3 regions of the Pantoea sp. GW821-FHT03E06 genome follow, and region 2 is predicted to be linked to each of the others. Evidence: predicted binding sites of a transcription regulator. Region 2 holds the regulator's gene; each other region holds the start of a gene.
What was found. The regulator CRP, encoded in region 2, controls carbon source genes, mostly activating them, when cyclic AMP is high. The targets are predictions, from matches to a motif close to ATGTGANNNNNNTCACAT.
Positions count from the first base shown of each region.

Region 1: AC07WB_RS17130 (glycine dehydrogenase) is a predicted target of CRP. The motif match lies at 4,811-4,828, and genes of this name have one in related genera.
Region 3: AC07WB_RS01760 (YjcB family protein) is a predicted target of CRP. The motif match lies at 4,901-4,918, and genes of this name have one in related genera.

Region 1 covers NZ_JBWKUG010000001.1:3,684,049-3,691,324, forward strand. The annotation lists gene AC07WB_RS17100 (DgaE family pyridoxal phosphate-dependent ammonia lyase) at 1-942, opposite strand, end outside; gene AC07WB_RS17105 (amidohydrolase/deacetylase family metallohydrolase) at 926-2,059, opposite strand; gene AC07WB_RS17110 (DUF4310 family protein) at 2,151-2,798, opposite strand; gene AC07WB_RS17115 (DUF4311 domain-containing protein) at 2,811-3,587, opposite strand; gene AC07WB_RS17120 (DUF4312 family protein) at 3,647-3,943, opposite strand; gene AC07WB_RS17125 (SFCGS family glycine-rich protein) at 3,946-4,302, opposite strand; gene AC07WB_RS17130 (glycine dehydrogenase) at 4,320-4,658, opposite strand; gene cybC (cytochrome b562) at 4,913-5,302, opposite strand; gene pmbA (metalloprotease PmbA) at 5,375-6,715, opposite strand; gene yjgA (ribosome biogenesis factor YjgA) at 6,832-7,276, shown strand, end outside.
Region 2 covers NZ_JBWKUG010000001.1:3,829,645-3,836,920, reverse strand. The annotation lists gene argD (bifunctional acetylornithine/succinyldiaminopimelate transaminase) at 55-1,275, shown strand; gene AC07WB_RS17950 (YccS/YhfK family putative transporter) at 1,272-3,350, opposite strand; gene crp (cAMP-activated global transcriptional regulator CRP) at 3,409-4,041, opposite strand; gene AC07WB_RS17940 (OsmC family protein) at 4,346-4,750, shown strand; gene AC07WB_RS17935 (phosphoribulokinase) at 4,831-5,700, opposite strand; gene AC07WB_RS17930 (YheU family protein) at 5,762-5,980, opposite strand; gene AC07WB_RS17925 (hydrolase) at 5,977-6,999, opposite strand; gene AC07WB_RS17920 (LysE family translocator) at 7,060-7,276, shown strand, end outside.
Region 3 covers NZ_JBWKUG010000001.1:380,241-387,516, forward strand. The annotation lists gene AC07WB_RS01740 (DMT family transporter) at 1-378, shown strand, start outside; gene AC07WB_RS01745 (transposase) at 1,312-1,707, opposite strand; gene AC07WB_RS01750 (oligosaccharide flippase family protein) at 2,235-3,491, shown strand; gene AC07WB_RS01755 (ATP-grasp fold amidoligase family protein) at 3,500-4,450, shown strand; gene AC07WB_RS01760 (YjcB family protein) at 4,507-4,788, opposite strand; gene soxS (superoxide response transcriptional regulator SoxS) at 5,043-5,474, opposite strand; gene soxR (redox-sensitive transcriptional activator SoxR) at 5,573-6,049, shown strand; gene AC07WB_RS01775 (glutathione S-transferase family protein) at 6,094-6,759, shown strand; gene AC07WB_RS01780 (NCS2 family permease) at 7,060-7,276, shown strand, end outside.

The DNA.
Region 1 (7,276 bases), 150 kb from region 2:
GGTGACCGCTTCATCGAACTTGATTTCGGCACGCGCAATATCGCGCCCTGCCGCATCCCACACCACGCGCGCGCTCACGCCGTTCAGCGTGTTGAGGTTGTCGATAAACGGCGTCATGTTAGCCACCATCTCGGCACCGCTGGTTTTTGGCTGTACCAGATAGTTTTCAATTGCCTGCGTCAGGCCGAGGATGCCCTCTTTGCCGACTTTCATCGCGCGGCCAATGCCGTTGCTTTGACGTTTCACCCACTCAACGTACTGCGTGCGGCCAATCACCAGACCGCTGGTTGGACCTTCAATCGCCTTGGCACCGCTGTAAATCACTAAATCAGCGCCCATTTGGTAATAGCACTGCAAATCTTCTTCAGCTGCGGCATCCACAATCAGGGGAATACCGTGTTTGCGCGCCACGACGGCCGCCTGCTCAACGCTCAGATGGCTTTTCTGTACGCAGTGGTGCGATTTGATATACATCAGTGCCGCGGTGGTGGGCGTGATCGCCGCCGCCAGCTGCTCTGGCGAACATTCGTTGCTGTAGCCCGCTTCGATCAGGCGACCACCACCCAGCGCCACCATGGTGCCGACCGGTGCGCCGAAGTTCACGTTGTGCCCTTTTGGCACCACGATATCGTGCGGTACGTTGAGCGGCGCGGCGTGCAGATTTTCCAGCAGCCAGTCGTTGTCTTTAACGATCACCGCCGCCACGCTCTGCGCGATGCCCGCCGAGGCGCAGGACACCACTACTGCGCTTTCCACGTCCAGCAATGTGGCGATGTAAGCGCCGGTCTTGTTGACCAGATCTTTCATCTCGAAATAGTGATTCAGACCGTAGCTCACGGTGTCTACCACATCCGCGGACGGCGTGGACACGCCTAAAATCGTCATGCGGCCCGAGGCGTTGATGACCTGTTTCAGGTCATATTTTTCATAAATCGAAGACATGATTGGCTTTCCCTTCATCAGTCAGATGCCAGTGACCGCCGATAACTACGGCCTGCGGCAGCAAATGTTGTTCACCCAAAACCTGGTCGCCTTCAGCATCGACGAACGAGCGGGTTTCCTCTTTGACGGTAAAAATGGTCAGGTCGGCGTCATAACCTTCGGTTAAACGCCCTTTGCCCGCCAGACGCAGGCCAGCGGCGGCATTGGCGGTGACGCACGCAATAATTTGCGGCAGCGTCATGCCAATACTGAAGAATTTCGACATCACGTGCGCCAGGCTATGCACCGGTCCGTTGAGGCGGTTGCGGCAATAAATGTCGGAGCTGATGGTGTCAGGCAGAATGCCCTGCGCGATCGCCTCGCGTGCCACTGCAAAACTGAAGCTGGCGCTGCCGTGACCGATATCCAGCTTCACGCCACGCGCGATGGCATTTTTCACTGCGGCTTTGAGCTCGCCCTGCGGAGACAAGATACGGTTCGGTTTGCCGTTGAAGCAGTGCGTGATGATGTCGCCGGAGGTCAGCAGATCGGCAATCTCCTCCAGCACCGGCGGATTGTTACCGATGTGCACCATCAGCGGCAGATTGCCTGCTGCCTGCTGAATGGCTTTGGCGCGCACCAGCGGCTGAATGCCGTTTTCGCCCACTACGCTGCTGCTCATGCGCGCTTTCAGGCCAACGATAAAGTCGGGACGGCGTTTTACCGCCTGCACCACCGCATCGCCATCGATCTGCGCCATATCGGCCAGCTCGTTTTGCGTCACAATGCCGGTGCGGGAAATGTTAATCAGCGCGCGAACTTCGGTGGTTGCCGTACGCGTGAGCTGATAGAAGTCGTCGATATCATCCGCGCCGGTGCTGCCCGCATCAACCACCGTGGTGACGCCTTGCGCCATGCCAATGCTATCGGCTTCATCGTGATAAATCGGGGATTTGGGATAACAGTGCACGTGGCTATCAATCCAGCCAGCGCTCACGTAGAAGCGCCCCGCCAAATCGCGCTCCTGCTGCGCCGTGCCATTCACTTCACCGACGGCGGCAATTTTGCCGTGCTGGATGGCTATATCCACCAGCTGTTCGTCGCACAGACGTGCGCGGCGCAGAATCAGATCAAACATGCTCACTCCTTTACTGCGATTTTTCAGGTGCGCATGAATGCGCACCCAACATGTAGGGTCGCCATTAATGGCGACCGTCCAATCAGCCGCATTACAGCGAAATCGGGAACAGCGCGCCCAGCACCATGGCACCCAGAATTGCGCCGCCGGTAATCGGCTTGTTCCACAGGTAGAACAGCAGCGCGCCCACCAACGAACCCAGGCCGATAGGAATGGATGCGGCCATCGCAGACAGGATAATCAACGGCCCCAGGAAGCGACCTGAAGCGTTACCCGCGCCCATCATCACGTCCGCACCGTAGGTGGAGTCGCTTTGGTTAATGGTGAACTTACGCGCCAGAATAATCAGATATCCAATCGCTAAACCCACCACCAAACCGGTTGCCAACGACGCGGCGAAGTTCGCCACCGGGAAAACAATACCGGCACCCAGCAGCAGCGCAGGCACACCGAGGCCGACGCCAGTCTGGATCGCACCGCCAATATCGAGAATCCCCACCAGCGAACCTTCGATAATGCGTGCGAACAGGAAGCTGGCGCCAAACGCCGCTACCGCGCCATACACGCCGGTTTCCATACCGGAACGCAGCATCGAAACAAACGCCACTTCGTTGAAGGCACCAATGCCATACAGGTAATACATGTGCGTACCGGCAAATACGCCGGAAGAGAGCAAACCGACAAAAATCGGGAAAGACCAGTCGGCGTACCAGAACCCTTTGTTTACGTTCTCGTTCATGCTGATGGCTCCTTATTTGCCGCTGACGCTGTTGTGGATCATATCCAGCCAGCCCGGAATACCCAGCTGGAAGGATTGCAGCAGTTTCATGTCGAATCCGCGGAAGAAGCCGCTTAACGCAAACAGCAGCACGATGGCGAACATCATCACTTTAGTGACCTTATTCCAGCCGCTCTCTTCCACGCCTTTACCAATCAGAATACCGAGCACCAAACCTGGCACCGCGTTCCCCATAATCAACTGCGCCAGACCGCCAAAAATGGTGGCCCAGAAGCCTGATTTCTTACCGGCATCAATCGCCGCCAGCCAGAAGATCACCGGCATTACGGTGTTCACCAACAGATTCGCTGCCGGTACCAGCACTTTCACTGCCGTAACCTGCAGTGCCGCAGGAACCGCTGAGGCGGTGCTATTGAGGAAGGCCACCACGATCATGCCGATGATGCCGCAGGCAATCGCCATGCGTTTCGGGTTGTGCAACGTTTCCGCTACGTTGCGATTTTTCACCATCAAGGCGGCCGCGCCCCAGTTCGGCAGAATGCGGTGATCGACGTCCTGCGTGAAAGAACCTGCTGCGACGGATGATGCCCAGGCGTTAAAGAAGAAGCCGAGACCAAAGGAGAAGTGCGATGCCGGATCGCCTTCGCAGGAATTGAGTTCACCCAGGGTACGGAACGCGCCCATACCTTGGGTGGTTGGTGCGTGGAACATGCGCGCTGCGCCCGCTCCTACCCCAACGCCAACCAATCCGCCAATGATTAACGACTTAAACAAAATGATTAAAAACATGTTGTTGACCCTTTGTTGTCGTTTTTTTACCCAACACAGTGCGATGCCGGGCAGTTCTTTTAGGTCGCCGTAAATTCAACTTTCTCGGTGTCGATCACGGTGACGCTAACGGTAATTTCCAGCTCAACGCTGTAACTCCGTCGCTCGCGCGCGAGGAAAAAGAACAGAAACTTCTCCCTTCGCACGCTCTCCTGCGCGCGCAGCACCCGCACATCTATGGGTTCAATGCGCAACAGAATCTTTTGGCTGGTGCGCAGCACTTGCTGCTGCACCCTGCTCAGCGCATCGGCAAAGGCTTTTGCTTTACTCTCGCCTTTGCCCTGCACCTTTACCTGCATCTCGTATTGCTGTTTCATACTTAGCTGCCGTGTTTTTTATTCCAGGCCTGTACCAGCCGCTCACCCAGCTCTTCTTTATCCATAAAGCCGAAGCCCAGCACGGTGGCGCCTTCGTTGATGGCGGTAACGCCTTCATCGATAGAGCGCATGCCGTGTTTGGCTTTGTAACCATATTTGTTCTGCGCAGTGATGGCGCCAGCGCCGCCGCTGCCGCAGAAGGAGATGCCGAAGTCGGCATTTTCCGCTTTCATCACATCGCCCAGCTTCATGTCAGCAGCCACGCCCGGCACCACCACCGCACGGCCACCGGCTTTCTCAATACCCGCAGCCACTTTCTGACCTTTACCCAGACGATCGCCAATCACTACAGTTACCATGTTCATTTCCTCGCAATTCATGCTTCGTTCGATTTCGCCACTTCGATATGGACGGATAACAGCCAGGCTTCTTCTTTTGGCAGATTGCCAAATAGATCAACGACCTGCTGCGCCAGCGCCATGGTTTCTGGCGAGATATCTTCAAACAATTCAGCTTCAACATCCGGTAACGCTTCGCCAGTAAGCGATCGCGATGCCATAGCCCGTACATGTGACGCCAACATCTGCTGCTGAACGGCATTGGCCTCAATATGGTGCGCGGCGTAAATCGCCGCTATTTGGCTCATCACCTTATCCGCCAGTGCCTGAATTGCCTCCGGCGTGCTCTGTTTCAGTGGGACAGCTTCACTCCTCACCTTGTTACTCCTGTTTACAGCGGACAATTACAGATAATTCTTGTTGTTAAGAAAGTTACGCGTTCCTCTTAAAGCTGTTGAGACGCTTCTTTTCCACCTGGAAGTGGAAATAGCGCGGGCGAGTGTGCGCCAGATCTCAGGACGCACGAAGTGTGCGAAATGGGTCACAAAATGCGAAAAATGATGGATTTATGCGGGATAAAACGGAGAGGCGGCAGGAAACAATAAGGCCAGCCGCAGGGCTGGCCGGTTTATCAGCGGAATTTCTTATGGTTGGCGTTGCGAATATCTTCCAGTTTCTTCGCTTCGGTTTTGGCTTCGTCCAGTTTGTTGGCTTGCGCCAGCTGATCAACCACATCGATCTGTGCAATCAGTGAATCCAGACCGGCGTGAAAATCCTTAATCTGCGCGCTATCGGCCGGCTGCCCCTGCAGTTTTTCCGGCGTAGATTGCTTCGCATCCGTTGCCGCCTGACGCATCTTGCCCAGCGCGGTGTGCATTTCCTGCGCGTCAGAGGTTTTTTTCACCACGCTCAGACCATCCTTGAGCGTATCCATATCTTTTTCCAGATCGGCCGCAAATACGCTAGCCGAGGAGAACAACAGCGACAAAGACAACATTGCGATCAAATGCTTATTACGCATTGGTATTTCCTTTTATTATTGTCGGGCGAAAAAAAAGCAGCCTCATGGGCTGCTTTCAGAAAGCGATGACTCTTATTGTCCGGCGATTTTCATCTCCGGCAGCAGCACCGAACCGCATTGTATATTGCTGCGCGTTTCAATGTCGTTACCGACAGTTACCATATTGAGCCACATATCCTTGAGGTTTCCAGCGATTGTGATCTCGCTCACAGGATATTGAATCTCACCGTTTTCGACCCAAAAACCTGACGCACCGCGTGAATAGTCCCCGGTCATGCCGTTGATGCTGGAACCCATCATCTCGGTTACCACTAAACCGGTGCCCATCTGCTTCAGCATGTCGTCAAAGCTGTGGCCCTGTCCGGCGATGCGCCAGTTGTGGATGCCGCCCGCATGGCCGGTGCTCTGCAAGCCCAGCTTACGCGCCGAGTAGCTGGTCAATAACCAGTTTTGCAACACGCCGTCTTTGATGATGTCTCGCGACTGGGTGCGCACGCCTTCGCTGTCGAACGGCGTGGAGGCCAGGCCTTTCAGCAGATGCGGATGTTCTTCAATCGTCAGCCACTCCGGCAGAATTTGCTTGCCGAGTGAATCCAGCAGGAAGGTGGATTTACGATAGACGCTGCTGCCGCTGATCATGCCAACCAAATGGCCAAACAGGCCGGTGGCGACTTCCGGCGCGAAGATAACAGGCGCTTTCATGGTGGAGAGCTTGCGCGGTGCCAAACGTGCCAGCACGCGACGCGCGCACTCTGCACCTACCCAATCCGCGCTTTTCAGATCGTCAAATGATCGGCCAATGGTGTACGCGTAATCGCGCTCCATATTGCCGTCCTGCTCCGCAATGACGCAGCTGGAGAGCGAATGGCGGCTCGAGCAATAGCTCTGCAACATGCCGTGGCTGTTACCGAAAACTTTAATGCCGACGTGGCTATTAAAACTGCCGCCTTCGGTATTGGTGATGCGCTTGTCGGCCTGCAATGAAGCCTGTTCCGCCTGCGCCGCCAGTTCGATCGCGCGATCGGCATCGATCTCCCATGGGTGGTAGAGATCGAGATCCGGCGCTTCAAATGCCAGCAGTTCGGGATCGGCAGGGGCGCCAAAAGGATCAACCGAGGTGTAACGCGCAATATCGATCGCCGCCTGCACGGTGCGTTTGATCGCATCCGGGCTAAGATCGGTTGATGAAGCGCTGCCTTTGCGGTTTTGATGGTAGACGGTGATGCCGAGCGCACCATCGCTGTTGAATTCGACGTTTTCCACTTCGCCATAGCGGGTGCTGACGCCGATGCCGGTGGTTTTCGTGACCGCCACTTCAGCGCCATCGGTGCTGGCTTTTGCCAATTCCAACGCCTGCGCGACAGCCTGTTCCAACACTTTACGTTGTTCTGCAACCTGAGTAGATACGTTCATCGACCTGCCGTCTAATCTTAAGTATGAATGAATTGAGTCTATCAGACTCAGAGAACAATTTCGCAGTCGCCCGATAAACTGGTAGGATTAGCCTCTTTTTTTTAGGGAGCCAAGAGATGACCAAGCAGCCCGAAGACTGGCTCGACGATGTGCCGGATAATAATGACGAAGAAGATGAAGAGATTATCTGGGTCAGCAAAAGCGAAATTAAACGCGATGCCGAAGAGCTGAAACGCCTTGGTGCCGAGTTAGTTGACCTGGGGAAAAACTCCCTCGACAAAATCCCCCTCGACGAACAGCTCCGCGACGCGATTGAACTGGCGCAGCGCATCAAGAAAGAAGGCCGTCGCCGTCAGCTGCAGCTGATTGGTAAGATGCTGCGCGCACGCGATGAAGATCCGATTCGTCAGGCGCTGGATAAGCTGAAGAACCGTCACAACCAGCAGGTTGCGCTGTTCCACAAGCTTGAGATTTTGCGCGATCGTTTGATTGAGCAGGGTGATGACGCGGTAGCCGAAGTGTTTAACCTCTACCCGCACGCCGATCGCCAGCAGCTGCGCA
Region 2 (7,276 bases):
ATTTTGTGATTATAATTTCACATTAGCTCAACAAATAACCCGATGAGGTCGTCAATGGCAGCGGAAAAACTAGCGGTAACCCGGGAAACGTTCGATAACGTAATTTTGCCTGTTTATGCACCTGCGCAGTTTGTGCCGGTTAAAGGCAAGGGCAGCCGAGTGTGGGATCAGCAGGGCAAAGAGTATATCGATTTCTCAGGCGGTATTGCGGTGACGGCATTGGGCCATTGTCATCCGGCGCTGGTGGAGACGCTGAAAACCCAGGGCGAAACGCTGTGGCACACCAGCAACGTGTTCACTAACGAACCGGCGCTGCGTCTGGCGAGTAAACTGATCGCTGCTACCTTTGCCGACCGCGTGTTTTTCGGTAACTCCGGCGCAGAAGCCAACGAAGCGGCCTTCAAGCTGGCGCGCTATTATGCCTGCAAAAAACACAGCCCATTCAAAAGCAAAATTATCGCTTTCCACAATGCGTTCCATGGCCGCACGCTGTTTACCGTGTCGGTTGGCGGGCAGCCGAAATATTCCGATGGCTTCGGGCCAAAACCGGCTGACATCGTGCATGTGCCGTTCAACGATCTCGACGCGGTAAAAGCGGTGATTGACGATCACACCTGCGCCATTGTGGTAGAACCGATTCAGGGCGAAGGCGGCGTGGTACCGGCTACGCAGGAATTTATGCAGGGCCTGCGTGCCTTGTGCGACGAACATAATGCGCTGCTGGTATTAGATGAAGTACAGAGCGGCATGGGCCGCAGCGGTAAGCTGTTCAGCTACGAGCATTACGGCATCAAGCCCGATATCCTGACCACCGCGAAAGCGCTGGGCGGCGGATTCCCGGTAAGCGCGATGTTGACCACCAATGACATTGCGGCAGTGATGGCGCCGGGCGTGCACGGCACCACATACGGCGGCAATCCGCTGGCCTGCGCGATTGCGGAAACCGCGCTGGATATCATCAATACTCCGGAAGTGCTGGAAGGTGTGGAAGCGCGCCGCCAGCAGTTTGTGGAAGCGCTGCAGGCCATCAACAGTAAATTCGCTATCTTCAGCGAGATTCGTGGCAAAGGTCTGCTGATAGGTGCCGCGCTGCAGCCGCAGTTCGCCAGCAAGGCGCGCGACATCCTCAATGCTTCTGCTGCGGAAGGGCTGATGATTCTCACCGCCGGCAGCGATGTGATTCGTTTTGTGCCGTCGCTGGTGATTGAGCCAACCGACATCGCCGAAGGCATGACGCGTTTCGCTACGGCGATTGAAAAGGTGCTGGCCGCTTAATCCGCTTTCGGGCGTAACGCCTTGAGCCAGCGGCCATGATGCGGTCGCTGGCTCCACGCCAGTGAAGAGATAGTGTGCATGACGTTAAGGTGCTGCAAAATCCGCTTCACGTGCTGTTCGACAATCGTTACCGGCCCTTCATTAAGATTTTCCGGCGCTTCCAGAATATTGCTGTCGTTGCCCGGCCCGTCATACGCCAGCCGCTGCTGACAGCGCTGCAGCGCGATTTCACAGGATTGCAGATACCGTTCCGCCAGCTTCGACGTCAACATGGTGTGCTCGCGCGCGAGAATCGTCATGGCGTTGATGTGCTCAACGATAAACTGGCTGTGCGTCACCCACATGCGCATATCTTGCAAATATTGCAGGTTGAAGCCGGGCTCGCTCGACGCCTGGTTCAGGGAGTTGAACAGCGCATTGTGCGCCTGATTAACCTTTATGCGCTGATAAGCCAGCTTCTCCGGCGCCTGTTCCGGCCCGAGCAGCAAGCGCAGTGCGTCCTGATATGCTTCCAGCGCATCGTGCGCATTTTTACGCAGCAGCCCGCTTTGCCACTGTGGCCATAGCCAAATCATACCGGCGAAAGCAATCAAACAGCCCATTAGCGTGTCCATCATGCGCGGCAACAAGAATTGCGCGCCGTTGAGCGATAGCAGCTGCAGTGAATACACCGCGGTGACGGTGAAGCCAATCATCGACCAGCCGTAATATTTCCGCGTGATCAGATAGCTCGCCAGCGTGATGCCCAGCATAAATAGCAGAGTGATCGACTCCGGCACCGCCAGCCGCAGCGAGGCGGCGGCAATCAGCAAACCGGCAAAGGTGCCCAGCGCACGGTGCTGAATACGCACGCGCGTGGCGCTGTAGCCGTTCTGGCTGACGAACATGATGGTCATCAGAATCCAGTAGGGTTTAGGAATGTTGAAGAACAGCGCCAGCGCGCTACCAAACATCAGCATTACGGCGAAGCGGGCCGCGGTGCGTAACGCGGTAGATTTGAATGATAAATAGCTGCGCAACGCTGGCAATAGCGGTAAGCGGCGCTGACGATCGGCCATGAGATCGCGCGTGTAAAGCGGCTTCTGCGTGCGCAATACGCGGGCGATGCGGCTGAAGTGATAGAGGCAGAAGTTGCCAACCGGGTTATCCGGATGCTGACGGGCAATTTTCTCCAGCGCACCCAGCTGTTTCTCCATGTGAAAACGATCCGGCAGCTGATGATAGAGAATCGCATCAGCCAGCACGCGCAAACGTGCGGAGATGATTTTGGCGTTCCAGCGGATCACCGCTTCAGCGTGGCTCTCCTCCACCAGTTTCTGTACCTCTTCGGGCTGATGCAGGCTGACCGAGATGTGTTCCTGCAAATCCAGCGCCACCTGGAAGGCGCGCGTCAGGCGCTTGTGACTGTTATCGCGGCTGGCCGACAGCATATGCATTTGCTGGTAACAGGTAGTGATGAGATCGACCGCTTTCTGCTGGCGCGCCAGCAGCGGCGGTAACGCTTTTTCCGGATCGGTCAGCTGTGTCAGTAAGGTGTATTTGGCATCGCAATAATCCGCCAGCTCGCGAAACAGCAGGCTGAGCGATTCACGCATCGGCTGCTCTTTCCACAGCCAGAACCAGAACCAGTTGAACAAGCCGTACCACAGCGTACCGCCAATATAGAGCAGCGGCGGCACCCATATCGGCATGCGCCCAACCAGGCTGAGCGTAAAGATAGCAGCGATTAAGGTGGCGGGCAGCAGGCGTGCATGCAGCGGGCCGATTTCGCCGGTCACGCCGATCAGCAGCGGTAGCGCCAGCAGGATCAACGGCAGCGGAATCTGGTAAGCGGTCAAAATTTGCATCAGGAAGCTGCCGGTGGCAAACAGCGAACCACCCACAATCAAGCGTTTGAAAAAGCGTTTGTGCGGCGTATCAAGACCCGCCATATTGCAGCAGGCAGGCACTAGCGAGAACAGCAGACCTTTTTGCAGATCGCCAAACAGCCAGCCGAGAGCCACAGGCAGGCACAGCACCAGCGTTTGCCGCAGTGCATAGTTAACTTCAGGATGATAGATGATTCGGCGCCACATCAGCTCATCGCAAATAGAAACGGCGCGATGTTGCCATCACGCCGTGGGTGAGAAGAAATTAGCGGGTGCCGTAGACGACGATGGTTTTACCGTGTGCAGAGATCAGGTTCTGATCTTCCAGCATTTTCAGGATACGACCCACGGTTTCGCGTGAGCAGCCCACGATCTGACCAATTTCCTGACGGGTGATTTTAATTTGCATGCCGTCTGGGTGAGTCATCGCATCTGGCTGTTTAGCCAGATTAAGCAGCGTTTGCGCGATACGTCCTGTTACGTCAAGGAAAGCAAGGTTGCCCACTTTCTCTGATGTCACTTGCAGACGACGCGCCATTTGCGACGAAAGTCGCATTAAAATATCCGGGTTTACCTGAATCAGCTGACGGAATTTTTTGTAGGAAATTTCAGCCACTTCACAGGCAGACTTCGCACGCACCCAGGCACTACGTTCCTGGCCTTCTTCGAAAAGACCGAGTTCGCCGATGAAATCTCCCTGATTGAGGTAGGAGAGAATCATCTCTTTGCCTTCTTCATCTTTAATCAGTACCGCTACGGAACCTTTCACGATGTAGTACAGCGTTTCCGCTTTCTCACCCTGATGGATGAGCGTGCTTTTGGACGGATATTTGTGAATATGGCAATGGGACAGGAACCATTCGAGTGTAGGGTCTGTTTGCGGTTTGCCGAGAACCATTCGCTATTATCCTCTGTTGTAATCGTGCCCAAAATACAGGGGGCATTTTTTCCCTGTCAGGCGGTTTAATCGTCGAGCGTTTCCAGTAATGGAAAAATTATTCCGGGTCATTCTTAAGCTACGCTTTTGATTCTTCCCGCCTTCGTCTGTAACGACGAAAATATTTTCAGCACTGTTTGTAGCACAGCTTTTGCGAGCTGTCTTGTGTTGTCTCGCTTCAGCAAACGGGGGAATAGTCTGGATTGCTGTTTATCAGGTGAAAGCGTACTCTGGCGGCAAAACCGCCGCTTCAGGAGAAAGAATCATGCAGGCACGAGTGAAATGGGTGGAAGGTCTTACCTTTCTCGGAGAATCCTCATCCGGACATCAGGTGTTAATGGACGGGAATTCCGGTGATAAAGCGCCAAGTCCAATGGAGATGGTGTTAATGGCAGCAGGGGGTTGCAGCGCCATTGATGTGGTCTCGATTCTGCAAAAAGGGCGCAGCGATGTGGCCGATTGCGAAGTGAAACTCACCTCTGAACGCCGCGAAGAAGCACCGCGCATTTTTACCCACATCAACCTGCATTTTATTGTCAGCGGCAAAGCGTTGAGTGATAAGGCGGTTTCCCGCGCGGTTGATTTGTCAGCGGAAAAATATTGCTCGGTGGCGATCATGCTGGGCAAAGGCGTGGAAATCACCCATAGCTATGAAGTGATCGAACGTTGATGTTTCCAGGTGCGCATTAATGCGCACCCTACAAAACGCGCTCATTTCGTAGTGTCGCCATTAATGGCGACCTATCACTCTTATTCAATCCGCTTCCCTTCAATCAGTCGTTGCACCAGCGGCAGCATAATCAGCTCCATTGCTAATCCCATTTTCCCGCCGGGTACCACCAGCGTATTAATGTGCGAGATAAACGATCCCTGAATCATCGCCAGCAGATAGGGGAACGCAATCCCTTCTAAGCCACGGAAATGGATCACCACGAAGCTCTCATCCAATGACGGGATTTCCCGTGCGGCAAACGGATTTGAGGTATCGACGGTCGGCACGCGCTGGAAGTTAATGTGCGTGCGCGAGAACTGTGGCGTAATGAAGTTAATGTAATCCTCCATCGAACGCACCACTGAATCCATTACCGCTTCGCGTGAATGACCGCGCTCGCCGGTGTCGCGCACCAGCTTCTGAATCCACTCGAGATTAACAATCGGCACCACGCCAACCAGCAGATCAACATGTTCTGCCACATTCTGCTGCTGCGTGACAACGCCGCCGTGCAGGCCTTCATAGAACAACACATCGGTGTTTTCCGGCAGCGGTTGCCACGGCGTGAAGGTGCCCGGAACCTGATTCCACGGTACCGCTTCATCATAGGTATGCAGATATTTACGCGATTCGCCCAGCCCGGTTTTACCGTAGTGTTTGAACGTCTGCTCTAACAGGCCGAAGTCATTCGCTTCCGGGCCGAAATAGCTAATATGGCGACCGAGGTCGCGCGCCTTACGGATCGCCATGTCCATTTCTGGACGCGTGTAGCGATGGAAACTGTCGCCTTCGACTTCCGCCGCATGCAGATTCAGCTGCTGGAAAATCTTGCGGAAGGCGAGGCTGGTGGTAGTGGTTCCGGCGCCGCTGGAACCAGTGACGGCAATAATTGGATGCCTGGCTGACATAACAGAGCTCCCTGTGAAGTCCGGCGATGAGCATTGTTACCACGAATTGCCGCTGGGTGCATCAGCCGCGAAATTCACCCTTCGGCATGATGTTGATGGATTCATGCAGCTCCGACCATACCAGCACCACGTCGCCGCGCTCCAGCTGACGGCGCACGTCGGCCACTTTTTGCATCAGGCTTCGTTCCTGCTCGCCGTAATCGGTGCCTTCGCGCAGCACGAACGTTTCAATCAGGTTTTCCAGCGTTTCTGCTTCAAGTTCTTGCCACGGAATAATCACAATTGCACATCCAGATAAGTTGAGAGCCAGTCGGGCACGCGCTGTTCTAGCCACATTTTCGGTTTGAGTAAGGTGCCACCCACAAAACCTACGTGACCGCCTTGCTGCGTCAGTTGATATTGAATGGAGGCTGACAGCTGCTCAGGGCGCGGGATCACAGCATCGGTCATAAAAGGATCGTCTTGTGCATGGATGATCAGCAGCGGTTTGCGTACGCCGGTCAGCAGCGGCATGGCGCTGGCACGTTGATAATAGTCGTTGGCATCAACAAAACCGTGCGCGCGAGCGGTTATTGCATCATCAAATTCACGCAGACGGCGAAAAGCGCGCAGCTGGCTGAGATCGACCGGCAGCGTGCCGGGCCAGGCATGTAATTTGCGCGTGGCGTTCTTTTTCAGCTGCGTCAGTAAATAGTGTTGATAGAAACGTGAGAAGCCGACATCCAGCTTGGTGCTGCATGGCTCCAACGCCAGCGGTGCCGAAATGGCGATGGCAGCGTCGATGGGCACATCATTACCTTGCATGCCCAGCAGGCAAGCCAGCATGTTACCGCCCAGCGAAACGCCAACCGCAGCGGTCGGTACGGTTCCCCATTCACGCCGCAGCCAGTGCAGGAAATAGGTGGCGTCCTCGGTTTCACCGGAGTGATAGATGCGCTCCAGGCGATTCGGTTCGCCGCTACAGCCGCGAAAGTGCATGACCACCGCCAGCCAACCACGCGCCTGGCACGCCTGCATCAAGCCATGCGCATAAGGGCTGCGGAAACTGCCTTCCAAACCGTGAAACATCACCATGCGCGGCTTGTGACGTGCCTGCGCCGGATCTTCGCTCCACGCTAAATCAACAAAATCACCATCGGGCAGGTCAAGACGCTGCCAGTGCGGGCGTAGGGTAACGCGGCGGCGTAAAATGCGCGGCAGCAGCGTTTGCAGATGCGCGTTAGTGAATCCGCGCAGTGGTTTAAAGCGCTCGCCGCTGGGGCGATCAAAATAGCTTGGGTAAAGGCTTGTCTGATGCATAAGTCGCTGATAGCTTCGATGGGTTGTTCGCTTTACTGGGTGAGGAGCACCCGAATATACATGGAACTGAGTCTTTTTTTATCAATGTTAGGTTTTCTTTGGGTCGCAGCCATCACGCCCGGGCCCAATAATATGTTACTTACCGCCTCTGGTGCTAATTTTGGCTTCCTGCGCACCATACCGCTGCTCATTGGTATCATGATTGGCATGCAAGTCATGTTGCTGATGGTGGCATTTGGCATCGGCGGTCTCATCCTGCTTTATCCTTCGCTTCATC
Region 3 (7,276 bases), 3.4 Mb from region 2:
GCAGGCTGCTGGGCGACGGCACAAGGTTTAGTGACGCTGCCGCTGGCGCTGGTGTTCTTTCTCTTAGTTTGCGGACAACTTCACTGGCAGCAACCTGAGTTTGCTCTGCCGTTTGGGCCACAGCCGCAGCGCTATCTGCTGTTAATGTTGGGACTGGGACTGTTTTGCTCATGGCTGGGCACATTGTGCTGGAATGCTGCCAGCCAGCGCGTGCCAACGGTGATCATGGGGCCGTTGATTGTCTTTGAAACCTTAGCCGGTTTGCTGTGGGCATTTCTGTGGCGACAAAGCTGGCCGCCGCTATTAACCCTAATGGGTATCGGCTGTCTGCTGGTGGGTGTGATCTATGCGATGCGTATTAAACCGCAGAAGGCTTAAGATCGCAGATAGCGCGACTGGATAAACGATTCAGGAGCGCTTTTCCCTGTATTTTTAAGAATTTCCCCCACGCTTTCCCCCCTTCGTATTGCCCTTTTTACCGCACGCTTTGCCCGCGATATAACAATACGGCTCATTTCATCCCCTTTAATCGCCCCTTTTTGTCATAAAAGAAGCGATCCGGATAAGCAGCAAGGGGGAATTCAATGATGTTAAGGCCACCTAAACGCGCCCCGAAGTCACATCACCGTGGCTAAAGTGCGTTCCGGCGAGGTAAAAACAGGCGCGAAGAGGCGCAAAAAGGTGCATTTTACCTGCCTTTTATTGCCCCCTGGCACTGAAGTCGGCTCTTGAAAAGCCACTTTTTGCTTAAGGGAATACGCCGTTGTTAAGAAACATTCGATTAGGCGTGAACAAAAAACCATTAAGCGCGGCGATGATTATGGTGAAAGAATTTACCTTATCCGCCACTTTTTAGCCGTTATTGTTTAGGAGCAATAACGTATCTAATCAGGATAATTCCTGGCAGCAAGTTGGCGGATTTAGACTAGTTCCGTTGAAACAGGTAATCGTAAAGTCAGGCAATAGATCCAATTGAAAACAGAGGCAATGTGTTAGCGGTTACACGGCGTTGTTCATTAATGCTTAACAGAATTGTCTGCATTCAGGGCTGATGATTAATGTTGGTAAAGTAATAGCCGAAGCGCCAATCTCACGTTAATGAGATTGGACTTCGTCTAAATGGCTTGAATAGAGAGACTTTTGCTGATGTGAATCTATTTTACCGCAAAAAAGGAAGCAATTCCGCGATGGTATTCATCAGGAAAAATTGGTTCGAATTGTTATGTTGTGAACACCGAATTAAATGATCTTCATATCTTCTGGTAAGAACAAATCTCAGCATTAAGTCAAATAACATCGGCCTTAATAATGCTAGCGATTATCTGTTCCTGATGGATAGTGATAAACGCTACGGCTAATATCCAGCAAGCGGCAGCTACGACGTGTACCTATGTCGAACGTGGTTTGCAGGAAGTTAACGGCCTGGCGCTTTTCATTTGTGGTGAAGAAGTTTTTTAGCACGCTTTGCAGCATCTCTTTGTCCGAACTCAGTGATTGCAGCTCGCGCGTAAGGTTAAGTAGCTGATCTTCCAGCTCCTTGATTTTACGACCTTCTTCGGAGGATAACCCTGAGAATTTCTTCTTCCAGCTATAGAAAGTGGCCTCGGAAATGCCTAGCTCCTCACAAATCTCCCTGACTTTCACTCCCGTTTCAGAAGCTTTAATGGCATTTGTGATTTGCTCTTCGCTATATCGTGACTTTCTCATAAATGCTATTACCTTTCTTATCAATTAGTGGATGAGAATTACTGTATTAATATCTGGCACTGCAAAAACACTATTAATGCAGTATTAAAGTGCGCGATTTGAATTGCGAGGGTTAAATTAAGATATTTAGAAGAAATATCATCATGGGATAAATCTTATTTTATTCTGAATGGCATTGAACGCCTTCCGGGCGTTAGGTTTTTGATATAAATTCACTCCATCCCAAATGCAGAAAAAATACTACATTCATTGGAAAAACGGCATAACCCAGACGCTGAAATGCTCGGGTGTGCCAGTAAACGTTTGTGCGGAATTTAAGCTGAAATCGTTTACATCCACGGAGTTTCGCACCGGATATAATCGGAATTTTCCTGAATATAGTTCTTAATTCCTGACGCGAGTCTCATTTTTCGGACCAGTTTGGTTTGAAGTTCATTAATTAAGTCAGGCCCACTGAGCGCTTGTTAATTCATTTCAAGGATGTTGTACCGAAAGTTGTTGTAGTTCGTAATACTAAGGATCAGTCAATGAAATTGAGCGTAATGTCGAATGCCGCCTGGATGATGTCTGAAAAGATTGTCTCCGTGTTCGGCGTCATATTTGTGACCTCCTACGTGGCAAAATCCTTTGGCCCAACCATCTTTGGCCAAATGGCGTTTTCGACCTCACTGTTTTCCATGGTGCAAACCGTGGCGATTTTCGGTACGGAAACCATTCTGTTTAAGCGGATTAGCAAAAGCGCACCGAAAGGGCTGCGCCTGATGACCGTAGCGCGCAATATGCGCCTGGTTTTGCTTTTGCTCACATCGCTGCCGGTGTTGATTTGGGTCTGGTACAACATGCAGGAAAATTTCCTCGCCTTTGCGCTGGCCTCGTTTATTTCCTCGGTGTTTGTGACGCAGGACACTTTTAGCGTCTATAACAATGCGCGCTTAGCGTCACGGCTGAACACCATCGCTAACTCGGTGGGATTGCTGCTGGGATTCACGCTGAGTTTCCTCATTGCCTGGCTACACCTCAATCCGCTGTGGCTCACCGTCTCCATTGTGGCGGTGACGCTGGTGCCGTATGCCATTAAGCGCATTAATTTTTACCGCGAAAATGAGGATGTGGCACCGCCACAGGAGAAGCGCAACGCCTATTTGCGCTACCTGCTCTATGCCGGATTGCCGCTGGCCATTTCCAGTATTTTCATCTCAGTGCAGGTGAAAGCGGCCCAGATGTTCCTGGCGGGCATCGCCTCAGCGCGCGACCTCGGCCTGTTTGCCGCGGCGAATACTATTTCGGCTTCATGGATTTTTATTCCGGTTGCCATCATCACTTCCTGCTTCTCGGAAATATTCCGTGAGCGTGGAGAAGCCGCCATGAAGCTGACAGCACGGCTCAATGGTTATGTCATGGGTGTTTCATTGTTGTTGTTAGCGGTGATCGCGATGTACGGCGAAAAAATCATCATCGCTTTGTATGGTCACGAATACACACAGTCAGGAAGTCTCATTACGTTGTTGTCGTTAGCAACCTGCTTTTCGGCGATGGGGACCGTAGCGTATCGCTACATGGTCAAAGAAGGCGGGTTTAATTATCTGTTGAAGAAAATTGTTTGCCTGATGGTTATCAGCTTGCCGCTGTCGTGGTGGCTGATACAGGGCTACGGCATCATGGGTGCCGCCTGGAGCGTTTTCATCTCAGAATTGCTGTCTCTTACCGTAATGAATTACTTCTTCAAAAATGGCGTCATCCAAAAAATCCAGGTTTCCTCACTCAACTACAAAACCTACAAATGAGGTCAGATATGCTCAAGTTGAAAGAAGAACTCAGAAGAAGCGTGCAGTACTTCATTAAGAAGATGCCCTGGGCAACCCAGGATCGTATCTACTACTTTCATAAGTTTCGTAGATTACCCAACCTGCGTGAGCCGAAGGTCTTCAATGAGAAGGTGCTGTACCGCAAATTCGTCCACGGCGACTATCAGATCTACGGACGCCTGTCGGACAAATATTCCGTGCGTGAATATATCGCCGAGAAAGTGGGTAGCGAATACCTGATCCCGCTGGTGTATGAAACCAGCGATCCCAGCTCGCTGCACACCTTGCCGAGCTGGAAAAATACGGTGATCAAACCGAATCATGCCTCCAACATGGTGGAAATCCTGCTGGAAGAGCCGGACGCGCTGAAGAAGCAGCAGATTATTAACGACTGTCATCGCTGGTTGAAAACCGACTTCGCCAATGAGGCGCGTGAGATTCACTATCGCTACATCAAGCCGCGTATTCTGGTGGAGCAGTACATCGGTGATGGTAAAACGGCACCGATCGATTACAAATTCCACATGTTCAATAAGCGCGATGGCAATTTTGAATATGTGCTGCAGGTGATATACAACCGCTGTAATCCGCTGTTGTCGATGAACTTTTATGTTAACAATCTGAAAGAGGCCTATCACAAGATTCGTGATACCGGCCTGGACGTGACACCGCAGATGGCGTCGTTACAGCACGCCCTGGCGTTGAGCAAAACGCTGGCCAGTGATTTCGATTACGTGCGCGTGGATTGGTACATCGATAACGACCAGATCTACTTTGGCGAATTGACCTTTACGCCGGGAGCTGGCTTAGTGACCGGTCTGGATCGCGGGCTTAATCAAATGATGGGTGATATGTGGATTCAGGATCGTCGCGGTACGAAGATACCGGGCGTCACGGTTGCGGATGTCGCCATCCCGGCCGTATTGAAGAAAATTTAAGAATCACACAGCAAAATAAAAAACCCCGCCTTGGCGGGGTTTTTTATTGGCGGCGATTAAGGCATCGGCCAGTCTGCTGGCGCCTGGCTCATCACCTGGATAAAGGCGTTCTTAGAGATTTCCATAAAGTTATGCAGATTCTCCATGCTTAACGTAATGCCAAGCAGGCCGGTAACGAACCAGCAGGACATGCCCACACCAATACCTCCACACAGCAGCGCCATCACGTGATGACTGTTTTGACGCAGTCGAATTTTCATGGTGCTGGCGAAGAACATCATTACTGCGCTCAGGAGTTCCCAGCGCATAACAATCAAACTGGTGGTTAACGTGGCCATCTGCAAAAAACCTCTTAGAATCAGTGATATCCCCGACATTCAATGGACATCACTGGCGGCAAAGAAGGAAGGTCAGGGAAGCCCTTCTGGCCGTCTTACTGCAAACAAGAAAGTGTGACTTGGCTCACATTATATCACTCGATTTTAAATTTTGAACAAAATTTATACCTTGTATGGTAGAAATTTTTTCATCGAAGAGGGAGGAATTGGTGGGCAAAAAGAGAGGTGCGCCCGCTTGGGGCGCGCAGAAAAGGTTAGCTAACCGGGCAGCACTCGCCGGTTGTACGTTGGGCAAAGCTGTTCATGCTGCTCTCGACGCAGTCAAAACTGAGCAAACGTGGACGCTGCATCATCGCCTGACGACGCATGGTATGACGATAAGCGGTCGGCGTTTGCGAGAACTGACGGCGGAACACGCGTGAGAACGTCTGCTGCGAATCGTAGCCGTACTGCATGGCGATATCGAATACCGGGCGCTGGGTTTGACGCAGCGCTTCTGCGGCCAGCGTCAGACGACGTTCGCGAATATAGCCACCCAGCGTCTGTTTCGTGACGGCACGGAACATACGCTGCAGATGCCATTTTGAGTAACCTGATTTTGCTGCGACTTCATCAATTGACAGCGCTTTATCCAGATTCTGATCGATCCAGTGGGTCAGCGAATGAATGATTTCCTGTTGCATCATAGCCTCATCCTTCTGATGGTTAATACCTGGTTAGAAATTCGTAGTTTTGCTGGGGTGCGAGTATAATTCCTCAAGTTAACTTGAGGTAAAGGCCCTAAATGAAAAAAGAACGCAATTACCCGAAGCCGGTGCTGACGCCGGGTGAAGTGGCGAAACGCAGCGGTGTGGCGGTCTCGGCGCTGCACTTCTATGAAACCAAGGGATTGATTTTTAGCTCACGCAACGGCGGTAATCAGCGCCGCTACAGCCGAGATGTGTTGCGCCGCGTGGCGATCATTAAAATTGCGCAGCGCATTGGCATTCCGCTGGCAACGGTGAGCGATAGCCTGACGCAGGTGCCGGCCAATAAGCGTATGTCGACGCAGGAGTGGGATGCGCTAACGCAGCATTGGCGTGAAGAACTGGATAAGCGCATCGAAACCCTTACGCGTTTACGTAACGATCTTGATGGCTGCATCGGCTGCGGCTGTTTATCGATGCGTGACTGCCCGCTACGCAATCCCGGTGACCGCCTGGGCGAACAAGGTTCGGGTGCGGTACTGCTCGATCCTGAACAAGACGAGCAGAAACGGTAATCGACTATACTTGCCGGGACACTTTTACCGGCAAGGAAAACCGTATGATCACCGTTCACCATCTGGAAAATTCCCGCTCGCACCGCGTGTTATGGCTGCTGGAAGAGCTCTCGGTGCCTTACCAAATTAAACGTTATCAGCGTGAAAACAGCCTGCTGGCGCCTGATTCCTTAAAGAAAGTCCATCCGCTGGGTAAATCCCCGGTGATCACCGATGGCAATCGGGTTATTGCCGAATCGGGCGCTATTCTCGAATATCTGCAAATGCGCTATGACAGTGAACATCAGCTGGCCTTGAGTGATGAGGATGAACAGATTCAGTCGCGTTATTGGCTGCATTACGCCGAAGGATCGCTCATGCCGCTGTTAGTGATGAAACTGGTGTTTGCTCAGCTGGGTAAGAAGCCGGTGCCGTGGCTGCTGCGTCCAGCGGGCATCGCGCTGAGTAAGGGCATTCAAAAGGCCTGGCTGAACAAACAGCTGGCGTTGCACGGCAGCGTCATCGAACAGCATCTCAGCCAGCACGCTTATTTTGCCGGTTCACGTTTTAGTATCGCCGATGTGCAGATGAGCTTCCCGCTGCTGGCGCTGCAGATGCGCGGTTCACTGCGTGAGATGCCCGCCACCTCACGCTGGCTGGAAACCATGCAGCAGCGCGCCGCCTGGCAACGCGCCATTGAGCAGGGCGGCCCGATTCAACTGCAGAGTTGATTGCGGCCAGGTCGTCATGAATGACGCCCCTACAAAGTCCATGATCGTAAGGTCGTCATTCATGGCGACCTGGGAACCCCATCGGCTGGATTTATCCTGCAATCCCCGCGATTAGTAGTTGAAAACACCATGCCAAACGCCAGATAATCGTTTGCCTTTTTTCCCTGTCTCTTTTTACCAACAGGAATACGCGGCGACGTAAACGTTTGCCTGGATTTTCACCATGAAAATCTCGCATCAGGGAGCAGCAAACGCGCGCCGTGCGGCAACTCACATCACAAAAAATATTGAGGAATGATTATGTCTGGTGAATCGCGCCCGGCCAGTGGAAAACTGGACGCCTGGTTCAACATCTCTGCACGCGGCAGCAGCGTGCGTCAGGAAATATTAGCGGGTCTGACGACGTTTCTGGCGATGGTCTACTCGGTTATCGTGGTCCCCAGCATGTTGGGCAAAGCGGGCTTCTCGCCGACGGCGGTGTTCGTTGCTACCTGTCTGGTCGCAAGCTTTGGCTCAA